3 regions of the Streptomyces sp. NPDC030222 genome follow, and region 3 is predicted to be linked to each of the others. Evidence: predicted binding sites of a transcription regulator. Region 3 holds the regulator's gene; each other region holds the start of a gene.
What was found. The regulator HrcA, encoded in region 3, represses chaperone genes, less so after heat shock. The targets are predictions, from matches to a motif close to TTNGCACTCNGNNNNNCNGAGTGCNAA.
Positions count from the first base shown of each region.

Region 1 (6,174 bases), on a different contig from region 3:
CCACGAGGTGGAGGCGCGCTGAGCGCTGGGGTGGCTGCCCGCGGTCATCTTCACCGGCGGCTTCGGGTTGGGCTGGTTGATGGCCCCCGGGCCGTCGTCCTTGGACTTGATGTTCGTCAGCTCCCACGAGCCCTTCGCCGACCTCAGGAAGTTCACCTCGTGGTGGGCGGTGAAGCCGGTCGTCGTGGGCTCGTCGCCACGGATCCTCTTGTACGTGAGCGTCGTGGTCTCGGTGAGCTGGACGGTGATGTGCCGGCCGTTGACCTTGACCCGGTCCACGGCGGTCTGGGTGTCGGACTTGGTGTACGCCTCACCCAGGGCGGAGAGCCGCGACTTGCGGGCCTGGAGCTCCGACAGACCGGAGTCCTCGGCGCGGGAGACCCTGGACGAGAGGCCCATCTTCCTCTCGCGCAGCGGAGCCTTGCGCGCCTGCCCGGTCTCGACGACGGCCGCCGTGCGCTGTGTCAGGACCGCCTGGGCGAGACGTCCGAAGGAATCCCTCGTCGTGGCGTCCACCGTGGACTTCTCGGCTGCTTCCCCCGCTATGTTGCCCGTCGCGTCACCGGCCGCGATCGGCAGGAGCACCGCGGACAGGGCGACGGCCGCCGCCGCCCCGACGGTGACTCTCAAGGTCTTTTGCTTCACTATGCATCCCCTTGTCACCCGGTCCCGGACGGACCGGGGGGAGGGAATCCTCGCATGAACTCGGGTTTTATGGGGGAGTCGTGACGAGTTTGTGAATTGACCCCGGAGTCAATACCTCCGCGTTCGGACTCCGGGATCCCAAACCCCCTGCGAGGCAGCCGATTTCGCGCGCCTCTGCGGTCGGCACACGGAAACGCCCGAGGGCGGCACCCCTTGCGGAGTGCCGCCCTCGGTGTGATGGACGGTGTCCGATCCGGATGGGCCGGATCAGAAGTCCATGTCACCGCCCGGCATGCCGCCACCGGCAGGCGCGGCGGCCTTCTCCGGCTTGTCGGCGATGACGGCCTCGGTGGTGAGGAACAGCGCGGCGATCGACGCGGCGTTCTGCAGCGCGGAGCGGGTGACCTTGGCCGGGTCGATGATGCCCTCGGCGATCATGTCGACGTACTCGCCGGTCGCGGCGTTCAGGCCGTGGCCGACGGCCAGGTTGCGGACCTTCTCCACGACGACGCCGCCCTCGAGACCACCGTTGACGGCGATCTGCTTGAGCGGGGCCTCCAGGGCCAGCTTCACGGCGTTGGCACCGGTGGCCTCGTCGCCGTCGAGCTCCAGCTTCTCGAAGACCTGGGAGGCCTGGAGCAGGGCCACGCCACCACCGGCGACGATGCCCTCCTCGACGGCGGCCTTCGCGTTGCGGACGGCGTCCTCGATGCGGTGCTTGCGCTCCTTGAGCTCCACCTCGGTGGCGGCGCCGGCCTTGATGACGGCCACGCCGCCGGCCAGCTTCGCGAGGCGCTCCTGGAGCTTCTCGCGGTCGTAGTCCGAGTCGGAGTTCTCGATCTCGGCGCGGATCTGGTTCACACGGCCCGCGACCTGCTCGCTGTCACCGGCACCGTCGACGATGGTGGTCTCGTCCTTGGTGATGACGACCTTGCGGGCGCGGCCCAGCAGGTCCAGGCCGGCGTTCTCCAGCTTGAGGCCGACCTCCTCGGAGATGACCGTGCCACCGGTGAGGATGGCGATGTCGCCGAGCATGGCCTTGCGGCGGTCGCCGAAGCCCGGGGCCTTGACGGCGACGGACTTGAAGGTGCCGCGGATCTTGTTGACGACCAGGGTCGACAGGGCCTCGCCCTCGACGTCCTCGGCGATGATCAGCAGCGGCTTGCCGGACTGCATGACCTTCTCCAGCAGCGGAAGGAGGTCCTTCACGTTGCTGACCTTGGAGTTGACGATGAGGATGTAGGGGTCCTCGAGGACGGCCTCCATGCGCTCCATGTCGGTCGCGAAGTACGCCGAGATGTAGCCCTTGTCGAAGCGCATGCCCTCGGTGAGCTCCAGCTCCAGACCGAAGGTGTTGGACTCCTCGACGGTGATGACGCCTTCCTTGCCGACCTTGTCCATGGCCTCGGCGATGAGCTCGCCGATCTGGGTGTCGGCGGCGGAGATGGAGGCGGTGGAGGCGATCTGCTCCTTGGTCTCCACGTCCTTGGCCTGCTCGAGCAGGGCGGCGGAGACGGCCTCGACGGCCTTCTCGATACCGCGCTTCAGAGCCATCGGGTTGGCGCCGGCGGCCACGTTGCGCAGGCCCTCGCGGACCAGGGCCTGGGCCAGGACGGTCGCGGTCGTCGTGCCGTCACCGGCGACGTCGTCCGTCTTCTTCGCGACTTCCTTGACCAGCTCGGCGCCGATCTTCTCGTACGGGTCCTCGAGCTCGATCTCCTTGGCGATGGACACACCATCGTTGGTGATCGTGGGGGCGCCCCACTTCTTCTCGAGGACGACGTTGCGGCCCTTGGGGCCAAGGGTGACCTTGACGGCGTCGGCGAGCTGGTTCATCCCGCGCTCGAGACCGCGCCGTGCCTCCTCGTCGAACGCGATGATCTTGGCCATGTGAAGTGGTCCTCCCGGACTTGGGATGTCTCCCCGTGCCGTGGCGACGGGGGAGGATTGCTCCGGACCGCGCTGGCGCCCGCGACGGACGGCCTGCATGCCGTGCGGTTCCTTGCCCCACACGACCGCGGGCCTCACCGACCCGGTCCTTCGTCTGTCACTCTCACCTGCAGAGTGCTAACGCCAATGATTAGCACTCGCACTAGGAGAGTGCAAGCGGCTCTCGCAACCCGGGCCCCTCGGACGCGACCGTACGCCGAAGGGCCCGCACCCACTGTGGGTACGGGCCCTCCGACACGTTGCTGCAGTCAGTCGGCGCTTCTCAGCCGGCTACGCGGACCATGTCCGCCTGCGGCCCCTTCTGACCCTGCGAGATCTCGAATTCGACCCGCTGGCCCTCTTCAAGGGTGCGGTACCCGTCCATCTGGATCGCGCTGTAGTGGACGAAAACATCCGCACCACCGTCGACCGCGATGAAGCCGTACCCCTTCTCCGCGTTGAACCACTTGACGGTGCCCTGAGCCATGCCTAACTCCCCTATTACTGGCCCTTGCACAGGACCGCACTTCGCGGACCCGGGTCAGACCTCCCCCCCGGACACGAGGGGGCGTGCTGCCGGAACAGCGTCGACCGCGCCTGAATGTATCTGTCCAACTGCCGTCTGCAACAGGTCAATCGGACGAGAAATCTGCGTGCGACGGAAGGGAGAATTCCGTGAATTTCTGGATGTTCCGGGGCAACTCGGGCCGGGCAAAACGGGGCCCAACCGGCAATTCGCCTCGCCATCAAGGCGGCATCTTGGGCGTCTTCTTGAGCGCCTTCTTATGGCCGGAGAACCCGGCTTCCCTCACTCTATCGCGGCCAACCCTACAGAATTGCCCCCTCCGCTTCTCTCGCGGAGGGGGCAATTCCGATGACTCTGCGCAGTCATCGGGACGGCACCGGACGGTGGCTCAGCAGCCGCCGGCCACCGCCGGAATGATCGACACGTTGGCGCCGTCGGGCGTCGCGGTCTCCAGTCCCTGTTCGAAACGCACGTCGTCGTCATTGACGTAGACGTTCACGAAGCGGCGCAGTTTCCCCTGGTCGTCCAGGACGCGCGCGGCAATTCCCTGATGATCCTTCTCCAGGGACTCGATGACCTCGGAGAGAGTCGCCCCCTCGGCCGGGACCTCGGCCCGGCCGCCGGTGTAGGTGCGCAGGATGGTGGGGATGCGGACAGTGACGCTCATACGAGGCCAGCCTCTCGGAAGGAGTCCAGGTTGGGGCGGATGACGGCGGACATACCGGTGGTCGGTTCCACCGCGTCCAGCGTCTTCAGGCCGTCACCGGTGTTGACGACGACCGTGGTGAGCGACGGGTCGAGGACCCCCGCCTCGATCAGCTTCCGGGTCACCCCCAGGGTCACGCCACCCGCCGTCTCGGTGAAGATGCCCTCGGTACGGGCCAGCAGCTTGATCGCGTCCACGATCTGCCCGTCGGTGACGTCCTCGACGGCGCCGCCGGTACGGCGGGCGATGTCCAGCACGTAGGGGCCGTCCGCCGGGTTGCCGATGGCCAGGGACTTGGCGATGGTGTCCGGCTTCTGCGGCCGCACCACGTCATGGCCGGCCTTGAAGGCCACCGACACCGGGGAGCAGCCCTCGGCCTGCGCGCCGAAGATCCGGTACGGCCGGTCCTCCACCAGGCCCAGCTTGATCAGCTCCTGGAGACCCTTGTCGATCTTCGTCAGCTGGGAGCCGGACGCGACCGGGATGACGATCTGGTCGGGCAGCCGCCAGCCGAGCTGCTCGCAGATCTCGTACGCGAGGGTCTTGGAGCCCTCTCCGTAGTAGGGGCGGAGGTTCACGTTGACGAAGCCCCAACCCTCGCCGGCCGGGTCGCCGATCAGCTCCGAGCAGAAGCGGTTCACGTCGTCGTAGTTGCCCTCGATGCCGACGAGCTCGCCGCCGTAGACCGCGGCCATCACGACCTTGCCCTGCTCCAGGTCGTGCGGGATGAACACGCAGGACCTGAAGCCGGCCCGGGCGGCCGCGGCGCCCACCGCGCCGGCGAGGTTGCCGGTGGAGGAGCAGGAGAGCGTGGTGAAGCCGAAGGCGCGGGCGGCCTCGACGGCGATCGCGACCACACGGTCCTTGAAGGAGTGCGTCGGGTTCCCGGAGTCGTCCTTGACGTACAGTCCACCGGTCACGCCCAGCTCACGGGCGAGGTTGTCGGCCTTGACCAGCTTGGTGAAGCCGGGGTTCAGGTTCGGCTTCTCGGCGACGTCGGCGGGGACGGGCAGCAGCGGCGCGTACCGCCAGATGCTGGCGGGACCGGCCTCGATCCGCTTGCGGAGGGACTCGGGGTCGCCGAGCGGAAGGTCGTAGGCCACCTCCAGGGGGCCGAAACACAGCTCGCAGGCGAAAATCGGACCGAGGGCGAAACGCTCGCCGCACTCACGGCACGACAGCGCCGCAGCGGGTCCGAGGTCCACAGGACGGGTGGTGGTGGCAACAGTCTGCGCAGCCATGATGGCGAGGCCCTTTCTCCTCATCTTCCCCGCGGCGCATCTCGCCACGAGACGGAATTGGCACCTTCCCTAGCCGGGCCTCGCATGGATCCGCGGCAGCTTCGTGGCAGCTGCCGCCGCGTGGCGGCTGGAGGGTTGCCGGGGCTTCAACGGGCCGTGTCCCTCTGCCCCTCTGGATGAGCGGTATTCGATTGTCGGCGGGACGACCCCGGAGTGCGGTGGCCGTCGCCGTTGTTCAAGACTGTAACCGAACCCCCGGCGGCTTGAGACGGCCGTCCGAACCGCGAGATGGAGACCACGTGCTGGAAGAGGTGGAGCGCTGGCTGGCCCGCCGTTCCTGGTCGGCGGCCGACCGCCCGCTGGACCGACTGCTCGCGGCGAAGCGGAACACCACCGTCAGTGTGGTGCTGCCGGCGCTCGACGAGGAGGCCACGGTCGGCGACATCGTCACCGTGATCCGCCACGAACTGATGGAGCGGGTGCCGTTCGTCGACGAACTCGTCGTGATCGACTCCGGCTCGACCGACCGCACCGCCGAGGTCGCCGAGGCGGCGGGCGCCCGGGTGGTGCCCCGGGACGCGATCCTCCCCCGCATACCCGCCGTCCCCGGCAAGGGCGAGGTGCTGTGGCGGTCGCTGCTGGTGACCGGCGGTGACATCGTCTGCTTCATCGACGCCGACCTGCGGGACTTCTCGGCCCGCTTCGTCTCGGGGATCGTCGGCCCGCTGCTCACCGACCCGGACGTGCAGTTCGTCAAGGCGATGTACGACCGGCCGCTCGACGACCTCGTCGGCAGCGGCGTCGCCGCCCAGGGCGGCCGGGTCACCGAACTCGTGGCGCGGCCCCTGCTGAATCTGCACTGGCCGCTCCTGGCCGGTTTCGTGCAGCCGCTCGGCGGCGAGTACGCGGCCCGCCGCACCCTGCTCGAACGGCTTCCGTTCCCCGTCGGCTACGGCGTGGAACTGGGACTCCTCGTGGACGCGCTGCACACGGCCGGCCTGGACGCGCTCGCCCAGGTCGACGTCGGGGTACGGCTCCACCGCCACCAGGACGACCAGGCGCTGGGCCGGATGGCCGCCGCCATCTACCGCACCGCCCAGCTGCGGCTCTCCCGGGCCCACCTGGTG
Region 1 covers NZ_JBVICA010000018.1:110,683-116,856, reverse strand. The annotation lists gene ACZ4Z5_RS24420 (amidase domain-containing protein) at 1-630, opposite strand, end outside; gene groL (chaperonin GroEL) at 913-2,535, opposite strand; gene ACZ4Z5_RS24410 (cold-shock protein) at 2,858-3,061, opposite strand; gene ACZ4Z5_RS24405 (ubiquitin-like small modifier protein 1) at 3,489-3,767, opposite strand; gene thrC (threonine synthase) at 3,764-5,047, opposite strand; SAM riboswitch class I at 5,065-5,230, opposite strand; gene ACZ4Z5_RS24395 (glucosyl-3-phosphoglycerate synthase) at 5,347-6,174, shown strand, end outside.
Region 1: the regulator HrcA is predicted to act here: its motif matches at 2,726-2,752, upstream of groL (chaperonin GroEL).

Region 2 (6,174 bases), on a different contig from region 3:
CCGTCTGCAGCACACGCAGGCCGCCAGGGTCGCCGCGGGGAAGTGGGGCCTTGTCGGGTTCCCGCTCGCCGCCCCGCCCCCGCCGGCGGCGAAACCGCGGATCACCGTGCGCAGGGGCTTCGAGGTCACGGGCCAGGGCGACCTGCCGCCCGTCTTCACGACCGTGCCGACCAAGGAGAAGGTCGTCTTCCTGACGATCGACGACGGTGCCGAGAAGGACCCGGAACTGCCGCGCATGATGACCGAACTGGGCATCCCGTACAGCGCGTTCCTGAGCGACTACCTGGTGCGCCACGACTACGGCTACTTCGCCGAGATGCAGAAGCGCGGCGTGGGGCTGCACAACCACACGCTCAACCACCGCTATCTGCCCGGGCTCTCCTACGAGGAACAGCGCCGCGAGATCTGCGGGATGCAGGACGTCATGGAGAAGGAGTACGGGAAGCGGCCCCGGCTCTTCCGGCCGCCGTACGGCAACTACAACCGTGACACCCTCCGCGCCGCCAAGTCCTGCGGCGTCAAGGCGGTGCCGCTGTGGGCGGCGGAGGCGTTCCCCGACCACATGGAATGGCGTGAGTCGGACCAGGACCTGCACCCGGGGGACATCATCCTCACGCACTTCCGCGGGCGCGCGGAGTGGAAGGGCAGCATGCCCGACATGATCCGCGAGGTGATGAAGACGGTGACGGCCAAGGGGTACGCCGTGGCCCGCCTGGAGGACTACGTGTGAGACCGGGGTGCGCGAGCCGGGTCCCGCCCGGGCCCGGCTCCTCCCGGGCCGGTTCGGGGCCCGGTCCCGTTCATGCCCCGGGCCGGCTCGGTGGGGCCGGTTCCGATCCCGCCGGGTCGGTTCGGCGGGCCGGGGTCCTGTTCGGCCCGTTCCGTTCCGCCCGTTCCGTTCTGCCCGTTCCGTTCTGCCCGGTTCCGCCGGAGCCCGTCTCCCCGACTCCGATAGCACCCGCCCGATCCCGCCGAGTCCCTTGCGGGCGAGTCCGGTTCGGGTGAGTCCGCTTCGTCCGCGGGGCGCCGGATCCCCGTGGAGGACGATGCCCGGTGCCGGTCGTGCCGGCGATTCCGGGGTTCGGAAGGAGGAAGGAAGCGTACGTCCGTCAACGTCCGCCGCACCGTATTGGCACTCCGCTTGACCGAGTGCTAATCACAGGCCTAGTCTCGGCTCTGGCACTCCCCGTAGGAGAGTGCCAACAAACGCGACGGGCAGGTCCGGCACCCGCGACGACGGATCGACCTGGTCGCCACCTCAGACAGTTAACCCCGTGAGATCTCCGAAGGGGGAGGTCGGATCGTGACGACCGCCAGCTCCAAGGTTGCCATCAAGCCGCTCGAGGACCGCATCGTGGTCCAGCCGCTGGACGCCGAGCAGACCACGGCCTCTGGCCTGGTCATTCCGGACACTGCGAAGGAGAAGCCCCAGGAGGGCGTCGTCCTGGCCGTGGGCCCGGGCCGTTTCGAGAACGGCGAGCGTCTGCCGCTCGACGTGAACACCGGCGACATCGTGCTCTACAGCAAGTACGGCGGCACCGAGGTGAAGTACAACGGCGAGGAGTACCTCGTCCTCTCGGCTCGCGACGTTCTCGCGATCATCGAGAAGTAATTCACCAGCAGATTTGCTTTGAGCTGCGCCCCTGGCCCCCGCTGATATTGCCGGGCGGCGAGGGGCGCGGTTCGTTCGAGAGGATTGAAACAGGCCCATGGCGAAGATCCTGAAGTTCGACGAGGACGCCCGTCGCGCCCTCGAGCGCGGCGTCAACAAGCTTGCCGACACGGTCAAGGTGACGATCGGCCCCAAGGGCCGCAACGTCGTCATCGACAAGAAGTTCGGCGCCCCGACCATCACCAACGACGGTGTCACGATCGCCCGCGAGGTCGAGATCGACGACCCGTACGAGAACCTCGGCGCCCAGCTGGTGAAGGAGGTGGCGACCAAGACCAACGACATCGCTGGTGACGGCACCACCACCGCCACCGTGCTGGCCCAGGCGCTGGTCCGCGAGGGTCTGCGCAACGTCGCCGCCGGCGCCTCCCCGGCCTCCCTGAAGAAGGGCATCGACGCTGCGGTCAAGGCCATCTCCGACGACCTGCTCGCCACCGCGCGGCCGATCGAGGAGAAGTCCGACATCGCCGCCGTCGCCGCGCTGTCCGCCCAGGACCAGCAGGTCGGCGAGCTCATCGCCGAGGCGATGGACAAGGTCGGCAAGGACGGTGTCATCACCGTCGAGGAGTCCAACACCTTCGGTCTGGAGCTGGACTTCACTGAGGGCATGGCCTTCGACAAGGGCTACCTGTCCCCGTACATGGTGACCGACCAGGAGCGTATGGAGGCCGTCCTCGAGGACCCGTACATCCTGATCCACCAGGGCAAGATCTCCTCCATCCAGGACCTGCTGCCGCTGCTGGAGAAGGTCATCCAGTCCGGCAACAGCAAGCCGCTGCTGATCATCGCCGAGGACGTCGAGGGCGAGGCCCTGTCCACCCTCGTCGTCAACAAGATCCGTGGCACCTTCAACGCCGTCGCCGTGAAGGCCCCGGGCTTCGGTGACCGCCGCAAGGCGATGCTGGGCGACATGGCGACCCTGACCGGCGGCACCGTCGTCGCCGAGGAGGTCGGCCTCAAGCTCGACCAGGTCGGCCTGGACGTGCTGGGCACCGCCCGCCGCGTGACCGTCACCAAGGACGACACCACCATCGTCGACGGCGGTGGCAAGTCCGAGGACGTCAGCGGTCGTGTCATGCAGATCCGCGCCGAGATCGAGACCACGGACTCCGACTGGGACCGCGAGAAGCTCCAGGAGCGCCTCGCCAAGCTGGCCGGCGGCGTGTGCGTGATCAAGGTCGGCGCCGCCACCGAGGTGGAGCTGAAGGAGAAGAAGCACCGTCTGGAGGACGCCATTTCCGCGACCCGCGCCGCGGTCGAGGAGGGCATCGTCTCCGGTGGTGGCTCCGCGCTGGTCCACGCCTCCAAGGTGCTCGAGGGCAACCTCGACAAGCAGGGCGACGAGGCCACCGGTGTCGCGGTCGTCCGCCGCGCCGTGGTCGAGCCGCTGCGCTGGATCGCCGAGAACGCCGGCCTGGAGGGCTACGTCATCACGGCCAAGGTCGCCGAGCTCGGCAAGGGCGAGGGCTTCAACGCCGCGACCGGCGAGTACGGCGACCTGGTCAAGGCCGGCGTCATCGACCCGGTCAAGGTGACCCGTTCCGCGCTGGAGAACGCCGCGTCGATCGCCTCCCTGCTGCTCACGACCGAGACCCTGGTCGTCGAGAAGAAGGAAGAGGAGTCCGCGGACGCCGGCCATGGCCACGGTCACGCTCACTGACCCACCGCCACTGGGCATCCGCCACTGGGCGTCCGCCGCAGTGCACCGGGAAGGCCTCCGTTCCCTTTCAGGGGACGGGGGCCTTCCCGCTTGCGCGGGCTGCCTCGGAGTCCGCCGCCCCGCCCCGGCAGCCCGAGCGGACGTCACATTTCCAGGGCTCCGAGCTGACCCATCAGGCCGAGCCGGTCGTACTGCCACCACCCTTCGGCGATCCTGCCGTCGTCACGGCAGCGGAAGACGGTCGTCCCGCTCATGGACACCTGCTTTCCGCTCGCGGGTATGCCCATGAACTCGCCGTGGTGCGTGCCGTGCCAGTTCCAGCGGGTGCAGACCCGGTCACCCTCGGCTATCTGTTCCTCGATGTCGAACCTGAAGTCGAACCCCTTGCGCCACGTCTCTATCTCCTGGCGCATCGTGTCCATGCCGATGGAGTCCGGCTCCTTGCTCGGATCGTGGTCGTGGTAGTCCTCGGCGAAGACCTGGTCGAGCGTGGACAGATCACCCTTGGTGTGGACCGTCTCGAAGAAGCGGCGCGCATTGGTCTTGTAGAGCTGCTCGTCCCGGACCACGTCCAGGTCCGTGAAAGTCGGCAACTCGTCACAGAGAGCCACCATCTCCCGGAATATCCGATCGGTTTCCGGCAGGTTGGAGTTCTTCATCGCCTCTTCGTAGGAGGGGAACTCGACTATCTCGATGAAGTGGGAGGCATCGGACCGGTCCTTGCCGATGATGTTGTGCGTGGCAGTCCGCTTGCCCCTGGTCTGCTCGACCCATGTGTCCATGAGCCGGTTCATCTCGTCGAAACGACTTGTCTTGCAGTCGATCAACTGTACGAATGTCATGGCGCCTCCCGACGTCAACAGAGCCGCGGTGGAGATGCCTCCATTTTAGTGAGAAATGCCCGAGTCGACCGATCTGTGGGTTCGTGCGGGCGCCGCTCGGACGGCGGGCTTCAGCGGGGCTCCAACGGCCTACTGCGGGCCGTACTTGCGGCCCGTCCGGGAGCTGAGGCCGCCGAGCATGCCCCGCGGTACCAGCTTTGCCACACCCATCAGGGCCTTGTACCGGACGTCCGGGATGGACAGCGACTTGCCGCGCGCCAGGTCGTTCAGCGCGTCCGTGACCAGCTTGTCCGCGTCGAGCCACATCCAGCCGGGGATGTTGTCCGTTCCCATGCCGGCCCGCTGGTGGAACTCGGTCCGGACGAACCCCGGGCACAGCGCCATCAGCCGTACGCCCGAGCCGGCCAGGTCCCGTGCCACGCCCTGGGTGAACTGCACGACCCAGGCCTTGGAGGCCCCGTAGGTGCCTCGCGGGACGAACGCCGCGACCGACGCCACATTGATCACTCCGCCACGGCCTCGTTCCCGCATCCCCTCCGCCGCCGAGGAGGTGAGGCGCAGGACGGCCTCGCAGTGCACCTTCAGCATCTTCAGCTCGTCGGCCATCGACACGTCCAGATACCGGCCCTTGTTGCCGAAGCCGGCATTGTTGACCAGCAGGTCCACCGGGTGGGTGCGGTCGCCGAGCCGGGTCTCGACCGCCGCGATGCCCTCGTCCGTCGCCAGGTCGGCCGTGAGCACCTCCACTTCGACGGAGTGCCTGTCGTGCAGTTCGGTGGCCTGCTCCTGCAGCCGCTTGGTATCGCGGGCCACCAGCACCAGGTTGCGTCCGTCGGCGGCGAGCCGCCGCGCGAAGGCGGCACCGATGCCCGCAGTCGCGCCCGTAATCAGTGCAGTCGTCATACCCGCACGTTAGTGCCCCACGTGTTCGGACCACTGCCGGGGCGGGTGGAGTGTCCCGGCGCACTGCCCGGCGGACGGCTGCCGTCCGCCTTACCTCCAATGCGCTGAACTGAACATCGCGCACGGGGAAGTTGTCCGGTATGCCGTCGGTGCTGCGTACGGTCCGCAGTGCGGTCGTCCCACGTGTGACGACGGCGTCCACTCGGCCTGTCGTCATCGGACCTCCGTTGAATCCGCACAGCCGCAGGCCGAAGTGACGCTCGCGCACCGGGGCGCGCGGGTCGGGCACTTCGGGGATGCCGGGCCGCGTCGGCGGGTCGGGCGAACTCTCGCAGAGCATGCCGTCCGCTCCGGCCGTCGATGTGGCGAGCGGTGGTGAGGGCGGTTCGTCGGGGAATTCGGTCGCGCGGGCCGTGGACACCTTCGCGCTCGAGTGCAGCCGGAGGAAGCCGCCGACCAGTGCGAGGGCGGACACCACCGCGACCGGCCCGAGGGTGATCACGACGCGTTTCAGTCGGGTCATGCCTCGAGAGTCCCCGCCGGCCGCGTGTCCGGGCATCGGGGACGGCCCTCAACCGTCCCCGATCCACCACCCCGAACGCCTCAGGGTTCTCCCCGTATGTCTCGTCCTGTCCGATGTGCGTCAGCCCTGGTCGGCGACGTACTGCCGGGCCTTGGCCATGGCTTTCGGGGCGAGGGCGTCGCCCGCGGCGAGCAGGCGGGGCAGCAGGGTGCGCTCGGTGGTGAGGGCGCGGAAGAGCAGCCCGACGGTGACGTCGTGGGCGGGCCGCGACAGGATGTCGATACTGGCGCCCGCCACGATCTCACCGGGCTCGATCACACGAAGGTAGGCGCCGGGTACGCAGGCCCGGGTGAACCGCTTGACCCACCCGTTCTCTTCCAGCCAGCCGCCGAACGTCCGGCAGGGGATACGGGCGGAGGCCACCTCCAGCACGAGGTCACGGCCGATCCGCCAACGCTCGCCGATCAGCGCGCCGTTGACGTCGACCCCGGCGGTGGTGAGGTTCTCGCCGAAGGAACCGTTGCCCAGCCGGCGCCCCAGCTCCCTCTCCCATGCGTCGAGGTCCTCGCGTGCG
Region 2 covers NZ_JBVICA010000015.1:8,459-14,632, forward strand. The annotation lists gene ACZ4Z5_RS21520 (polysaccharide deacetylase family protein) at 1-730, shown strand, start outside; gene groES (co-chaperone GroES) at 1,304-1,612, shown strand; gene groL (chaperonin GroEL) at 1,710-3,332, shown strand; gene ACZ4Z5_RS21535 (ester cyclase) at 3,476-4,174, opposite strand; gene ACZ4Z5_RS21540 (SDR family NAD(P)-dependent oxidoreductase) at 4,304-5,077, opposite strand; gene ACZ4Z5_RS21545 (MOSC domain-containing protein) at 5,721-6,174, opposite strand, start outside.
Region 2: the regulator HrcA is predicted to act here: its motif matches at 1,130-1,156, upstream of groES (co-chaperone GroES).

Region 3 (6,174 bases):
CCCGGCTCGCCCGCCGCATCCGCCGCGGCGAGGTCCCGATGACCGACGACGACGTGCACGCCGACCGGTACCTGATCGCGGAGGACCGGCTCTCGGCGGCCGGCTACCGCTGGTACGAGGTGTCGAACTGGGCCACCTCCGAGGCCGGACGCTGCCTCCACAACGAGCTGTACTGGCGCGGCGCGGACTGGTGGGGCGCGGGCCCCGGAGCGCACAGCCACGTCGGCGGGGTGCGCTGGTGGAACGTGAAGCACCCGGGCGCGTACGCGGCCGCGCTGGCGGAAGGCCGCTCGCCCGGTGCCGGGCGCGAGGTCCTGTCGGCGGAGGACCGGCGGGTCGAACGGATCCTGCTGGAACTGCGGCTGGAGGAAGGCTGCGACCTGGACGTCCTCCGGCCGGCCGGACGAGCGGCGGCGGAGCGCGCGCTGGCGGACGGGCTCCTGGAACCCGGTCCGTACGAGGCCGGGCGCGCCGTCCTGACCCTGCGCGGACGGCTGCTCGCCGACGCGGTGGTCCGCGACCTGGTGGACTGACCGTCGGCCGATGCGCTCGTCGCGCACCGCGCTGACCGGTCACCCGCCGATGACCTGGCCCCGCTGACGGCGTGGTCGCCCGGCGAGGCCGGTCACCGCGTGCGGAGCGGCCCTCGGCCTTCCTGGGCCTTTCGGCGAGTATGTCGAGGGGGTGCCGTGTCGTGTGCGGTCCGCTGCCCGGGTGTGTGCCCGGCTCCGACCGGCCGTCTGGTCGCGATGCCATTGGGGTGGTCGGCCGTCGGCAGCGTGCCCGCCATGGCCCGGTCACCCACCGCTGCTCCGGTCAGCCACCGGCGCCACCGGACCGCCCGCACGCGCCACCTGGCCACGCGCCACCCGGCCACGCGCCGCCGGACCGCCTGCCCGTCGGCTGCCCGGCGTCGGCGCCCGCCGTGACCGTCGGCCGAAGGTCCGCCCCGTCAGGTGTCGCCCCCGGCCGTCACGTGGTCGATCAGTTCCTCGACCCTGCCCAGCAGTTCCGGCTCCAGGTCCTTCCAGGAGTGCACCCTGGACAGGATGTGCCGCCATGCCGCGCCCGTGTCGTCGGGCCAGCCGAGGGCCGCGCACACACCGCGTTTCCAGTCCTGGCCGCGCGGGACCGACGGCCAGGCGGGGATGCCCAGCGCGGACGGTTTCACCGCCTGCCACACGTCCACGTACGGGTGTCCCACGACCAGGACGTCGTCGCCGGACACCTGGGCGGCGATCCGGGACTCCTTCGAGCCGGGCACGAGGTGGTCGACGAGGACGCCGAGGCGGGCGTCCGGGCCGGGGGCGAACTCCGCGACGATCGCCGGGAGGTCGTCCACGCCTCCCAGGTACTCGACGACCACGCCTTCGACGCGGAGGTCGTCGCCCCACACCTTCTCGACGAGTTCCGCGTCGTGGCGGCCCTCCACGTAGATCCGGCCGGCCCGGGCGACCCGGGCGCGGGCGCCGGGGACGGCGACCGAGCCGGAGGCCGTCCTCCCCGGCCCGGCCGGAGCGCCACGGGAGGGCCTGACGAGCGTGACGACTTTCCCTTCCAGCAGGAAGCCGCGCGGCTCCAGCGGGAACACCCGGTGCTTGCCGAAGCGGTCCTCCAGCGTCACGGCCCCCGCCTCGCAGCGGATCACCGCGCCGCAGAAGCCCGTGGCGGCCTCCTCCACGACCAGGTCGGGCTCTGCCGGGATCTCGGGTGCGGGGGCCTGCCGCTTCCACGGGGGCGTCAGGTCCGGGCTGTAGTGGCGCATTCGGCAGACGCTACGACACGCCGAACCGCCGGGCCAGTTCATCGCGTTGGGCGCGTACGAACGCCGCGTCGACCACGGCGCCGTGCCCCGGCACGTACACCGCGTCCTCGCCGCCCAGGGCGAGCAGCCGGTCCAGTGCCCCGGGCCAGCGGGCGGGGACCGCGTCGGAGCCGGCCTGGGGATCGCCCGACTCTTCGACCAGATCGCCGCAGAAGACGACCTCGCGCTCGCCGGGCACGAACAGCGCGAGGTCGTGCCCCGTGTGCCCGGGGCCGAGGTTCGCCAGCAGGACCTGGCGGTCGGGTCCCAGGTCGAGCGTCCACTCGCCGCTGACCTGGTGGTGCGGCGCCGCGAGCAGCGCCGCCGCCTCCGCGGCCTCGGCGGGGTCCAGGCCGTGCCGCACCGCGTCGTCGCGCAACTCCTTCCGGGAGAGCGGGAGGAGATCGCGGGTCCCGACCGCCGCATACACCTCTGCGCCCGGGAACGCCGCGGTGCCGAGCACATGATCGAAGTGGGGGTGGCTGAGTGCGATATGCGTCACGCCCCGGCCGAACAGGCCCTCCGCCTGGGAGCGCAGTTCTGCGCCCTCACGAAGGCAGGCCCCCGTGTCGTAGAGGAGCAGTGCGTCCGCGCCGGCGACGAGCCCGGCTGTGGCGTCCCAGTGCGGCAGCCGCCGGCGCCCCACCCCGGGAGCCAGCCGCTCCCACCCGAAGTCTTCCCAACGTGGCTCCATACGGCGACGCTATCGGCAATGACCGGCGTCGTCGCCGGACGGCGTCGCGCGGTAGCGTGCAGGGTCCGCCCTTGCTACGGGTGTACCTCACGGCCGTACACTGGCCCGGGAAGGCTGGCACTCGAACGGACCGAGTGCCAGGACCCGACCGGGGAACAGCAGACGCCGGGAAGACCACTGGAGGTGTGCGCCATGCTCAGCGAACGTCGGCTCGAGGTGCTGCGCGCCATCGTCCAGGACTACGTCGGCACCGAGGAGCCGGTGGGTTCCAAGGCGCTCACCGAGCGGCACGCCCTCGGCGTGTCCCCGGCAACCGTCCGCAACGACATGGCGGTGCTGGAGGAAGAGGGCTTCATCGCCCAGCCGCACACCAGCGCCGGGCGCATCCCGACCGACAAGGGCTACCGGCTGTTCGTCGACAAGCTCGCCGGCGTCAAGCCGCTGTCGTCGCCGGAGCGGCGTGCGATCCACAACTTCCTGGAGGGCGCCGTCGACCTGGACGACGTGGTGGCGCGGACGGTCCGGCTGCTGGCGCAGCTGACCCGTCAGGTCGCGGTCGTGCAGTACCCCTCGCTGAGCCGTTCGACGGTGCGGCACGTCGAGTTGCTGGCGCTGGCCCCCGCGCGGCTGATGCTCGTGCTGATCACGGACACCGGCCGGGTCGAGCAGCGGCACGTGGACTGCCCCGCCCCGTTCGGCGAGACCTCGCTCGCGGACCTGCGGGCCCGGCTGAACAGCCGGGTCGTGGGACGCCGTTTCTCGGACGTGCCGCAGCTGGTGCAGGACCTTCCCGAGTCGTTCGAGGCGGACGACCGAGGCACCGTCTCCACGGTGCTGTCGACTCTGCTCGAGACCCTGGTCGAGGAGACCGAGGAGCGGCTGATGATCGGCGGCACCGCCAATCTCACCCGCTTCGCACATGACTTCCCGCTGACCATCCGCCCGGTGCTGGAGGCGCTCGAGGAGCAGGTCGTGCTCCTCAAGCTCCTCGGCGAGACCAAGGACACCGGAATGACCGTGCGCATCGGGCACGAGATCGCCCACGAGGGGCTCAACTCCACGTCCGTCGTCTCGGTCGGCTACGGTTCGGGCGGCGAGGCGGTCGCCAAACTCGGCGTGGTCGGACCGACCCGCATGGATTACCCCGGAACGATGGGAGCGGTACGCGCAGTGGCACGTTACGTCGGACAGATCCTGGCGGAGTCGTAAGTGGCAACGGACTACTACGCGGTCCTGGGTGTGCGGCGTGACGCCTCGCAGGACGAGATCAAGAAGGCGTTCCGCCGGCTGGCCCGCGAGCTCCACCCGGACGTGAATCCCGATCCGAAGACGCAGGAGCGCTTCAAGGAGATCAACGCCGCCTACGAGGTGCTGTCGGACCCGCAGAAGAAGCAGGTCTACGACCTCGGCGGCGACCCGCTCTCGTCCTCCGGCGGCGGCGGTGCCGGAGGCTTCGGCGCGGGTGGCTTCGGCAACTTCTCCGACATCATGGACGCGTTCTTCGGCACGGCGTCGCAGCGCGGCCCGCGGTCGCGGACCCGGCGCGGCCAGGACGCCATGATCCGCCTGGAGATCGAGCTCAACGAGGCGGCCTTCGGTACGACCAAGGACATCCAGGTCGACACCGCGGTCGTCTGCACCACCTGCTCGGGTGAGGGCGCCGCGCCGGGTACGTCGGCGCAGACCTGCGACATGTGCCGCGGCCGCGGTGAGGTCTCCCAGGTCACGCGGTCCTTCCTGGGCCAGGTCATGACCTCGCGTCCGTGCCCCCAGTGCCAGGGCTTCGGCACGGTCGTGCCGACTCCGTGCCCGGAGTGCGCCGGTGACGGGCGGGTCCGGTCCCGCCGCACCCTCACCGTGAAGATCCCGGCGGGTGTCGACAACGGCACGCGCATCCAGCTCGCCGGCGAGGGCGAGGTCGGCCCCGGCGGCGGTCCGGCCGGCGACCTGTACGTGGAGATCCACGAGCTGCCGCACCCCGTCTTCCAGCGGCGCGGCGACGACCTGCACTGCACGGTCACCATCCCCATGACGGCGGCGGCGCTGGGCACGAAGGTGCCGCTGGAGACGCTCGACGGCAGGGACGAGGTCGACATCCGTCCGGGCACGCAGTCCGGGCAGTCGATTCCGCTGCACGGTCGGGGCGTCACGCATCTGCGCGGCGGCGGGCGGGGCGACCTGATCGTCCACGTCGAGGTGCAGACGCCGACGAAGCTCGATCCGCAGCAGGAGGAGCTCCTCCGGCAGCTGGCGAAGTTGCGTGGCGAGGAGCGGCCCATGGGGCAGTTCCAGCCGGGACAGCAGGGCCTCTTCAGCCGTCTGAAGGACGCGTTCAACGGCCGCTGACGGACTGCGTCCGCCGCCCGTGCGCCGCACGCGCTGCCGTGGCCGACGGCGCCCCGGTCCCTGAGGGGCCGGCGGCGCCCCGGCGACACCGTGGGGGACCGTCCCATGACACGATGCGTTCATGGTTCTCCCGTTCTCCGGTCTGTCCCGGCGCCCCATCTGGCAGGCGCCGATGGCGGGCGGGGCCTCGTGTCCGAAGCTCGCCGCTGCGGTGTGCGAGGCCGGGGGACTCGGGTTCCTCGCCGCCGGGTACAAGACCGCGGACGGCATGTTCGAGGAGATGCGGCAGCTCCGCGGGCTCACCTCGCGGCCGTTCGGGGTCAACCTGTTCATGCCGCAGCAGGAGAGCCCCGACCCCGCCGAGGTCGACGTGTACCGGCAGCAGCTCACGAGTGAGTCCACCTGGTACGACGTACCGCTCGGCGAACCGGGCGACGGGGACGGCGACGACGGGTACGAGGCCAAGCTGGCGGTCCTCCGCGAGGACCCCGCGGCGGTGGTCTCCTTCACCTTCGGATGCCCCACCCGCGACGTCCTCGACTCCCTCACGCGCGTCGGCACCTTCACCGTCGTCACCGTCACGACGCCCGAGGAGGCACAGGCCGCGGCCTGGGCAGGTGCGGACGCCGTGTGCGTCCAGGGCGTCGAGGCGGGCGGGCACCAGGGCACGCACCGGGACGATCCCGAGTGCGCGGGGCAGGGCGCCGGGTTCGGGCTGCTGAGCCTGGTCCCGCAGATACGGCAGACCGTCGACCTGCCGATCGTCGCCACGGGCGGCATCATGCGGGGCGCCCAGATCGCCGCGGTGCTGACCGCCGGGGCGGACGCCGCGCAGTGCGGCACGGCGTTCCTGCCGTGCCCCGAGTCCGGGGCGCACGCCCTGCACAAGCGGGCCCTGACCGATCCGCGGTTCGCGCGGACCGAGCTGACCCGGGCGTTCTCCGGCCGGCCGGCCCGTGGCCTGGTCAACCGCTTCATGCGGGAGCACGGGCCGTACGCCCCGGCCGCGTACCCCCAGGTGCACCACATCACGTCCGGGCTGCGGAAGGCGGCGGCCGCGGCGGGGGACGCCCAGGCCATGGCGCTCTGGGCCGGCCAGGGACACCGGCTGGCCCGCGAGCTGCCCGCCGGACGGCTCGTCGACGTGCTCGCCGCAGAACTGGCAGCAGCAAGGAGCAGCTCATGACCGCCCCCGTATTCGTCGTGGAGCACTTCCGCGCCGGCCCCGGCGGCCGTTACGTCCTGGAGGGCCCCGAAGGGCGGCACGCCGTCTCGGTGAAGCGGCTGAAGCCCGGGGAGGACGTCGTCCTGACCGACGGCACGGGCCGCT
Region 3 covers NZ_JBVICA010000020.1:141,671-147,844, reverse strand. The annotation lists gene hemW (radical SAM family heme chaperone HemW) at 1-533, shown strand, start outside; gene ACZ4Z5_RS26090 (DUF3097 domain-containing protein) at 953-1,765, opposite strand; gene ACZ4Z5_RS26085 (MBL fold metallo-hydrolase) at 1,776-2,498, opposite strand; gene hrcA (heat-inducible transcriptional repressor HrcA) at 2,691-3,707, shown strand; gene dnaJ (molecular chaperone DnaJ) at 3,708-4,844, shown strand; gene ACZ4Z5_RS26070 (nitronate monooxygenase) at 4,966-6,030, shown strand; gene ACZ4Z5_RS26065 (16S rRNA (uracil(1498)-N(3))-methyltransferase) at 6,027-6,174, shown strand, end outside.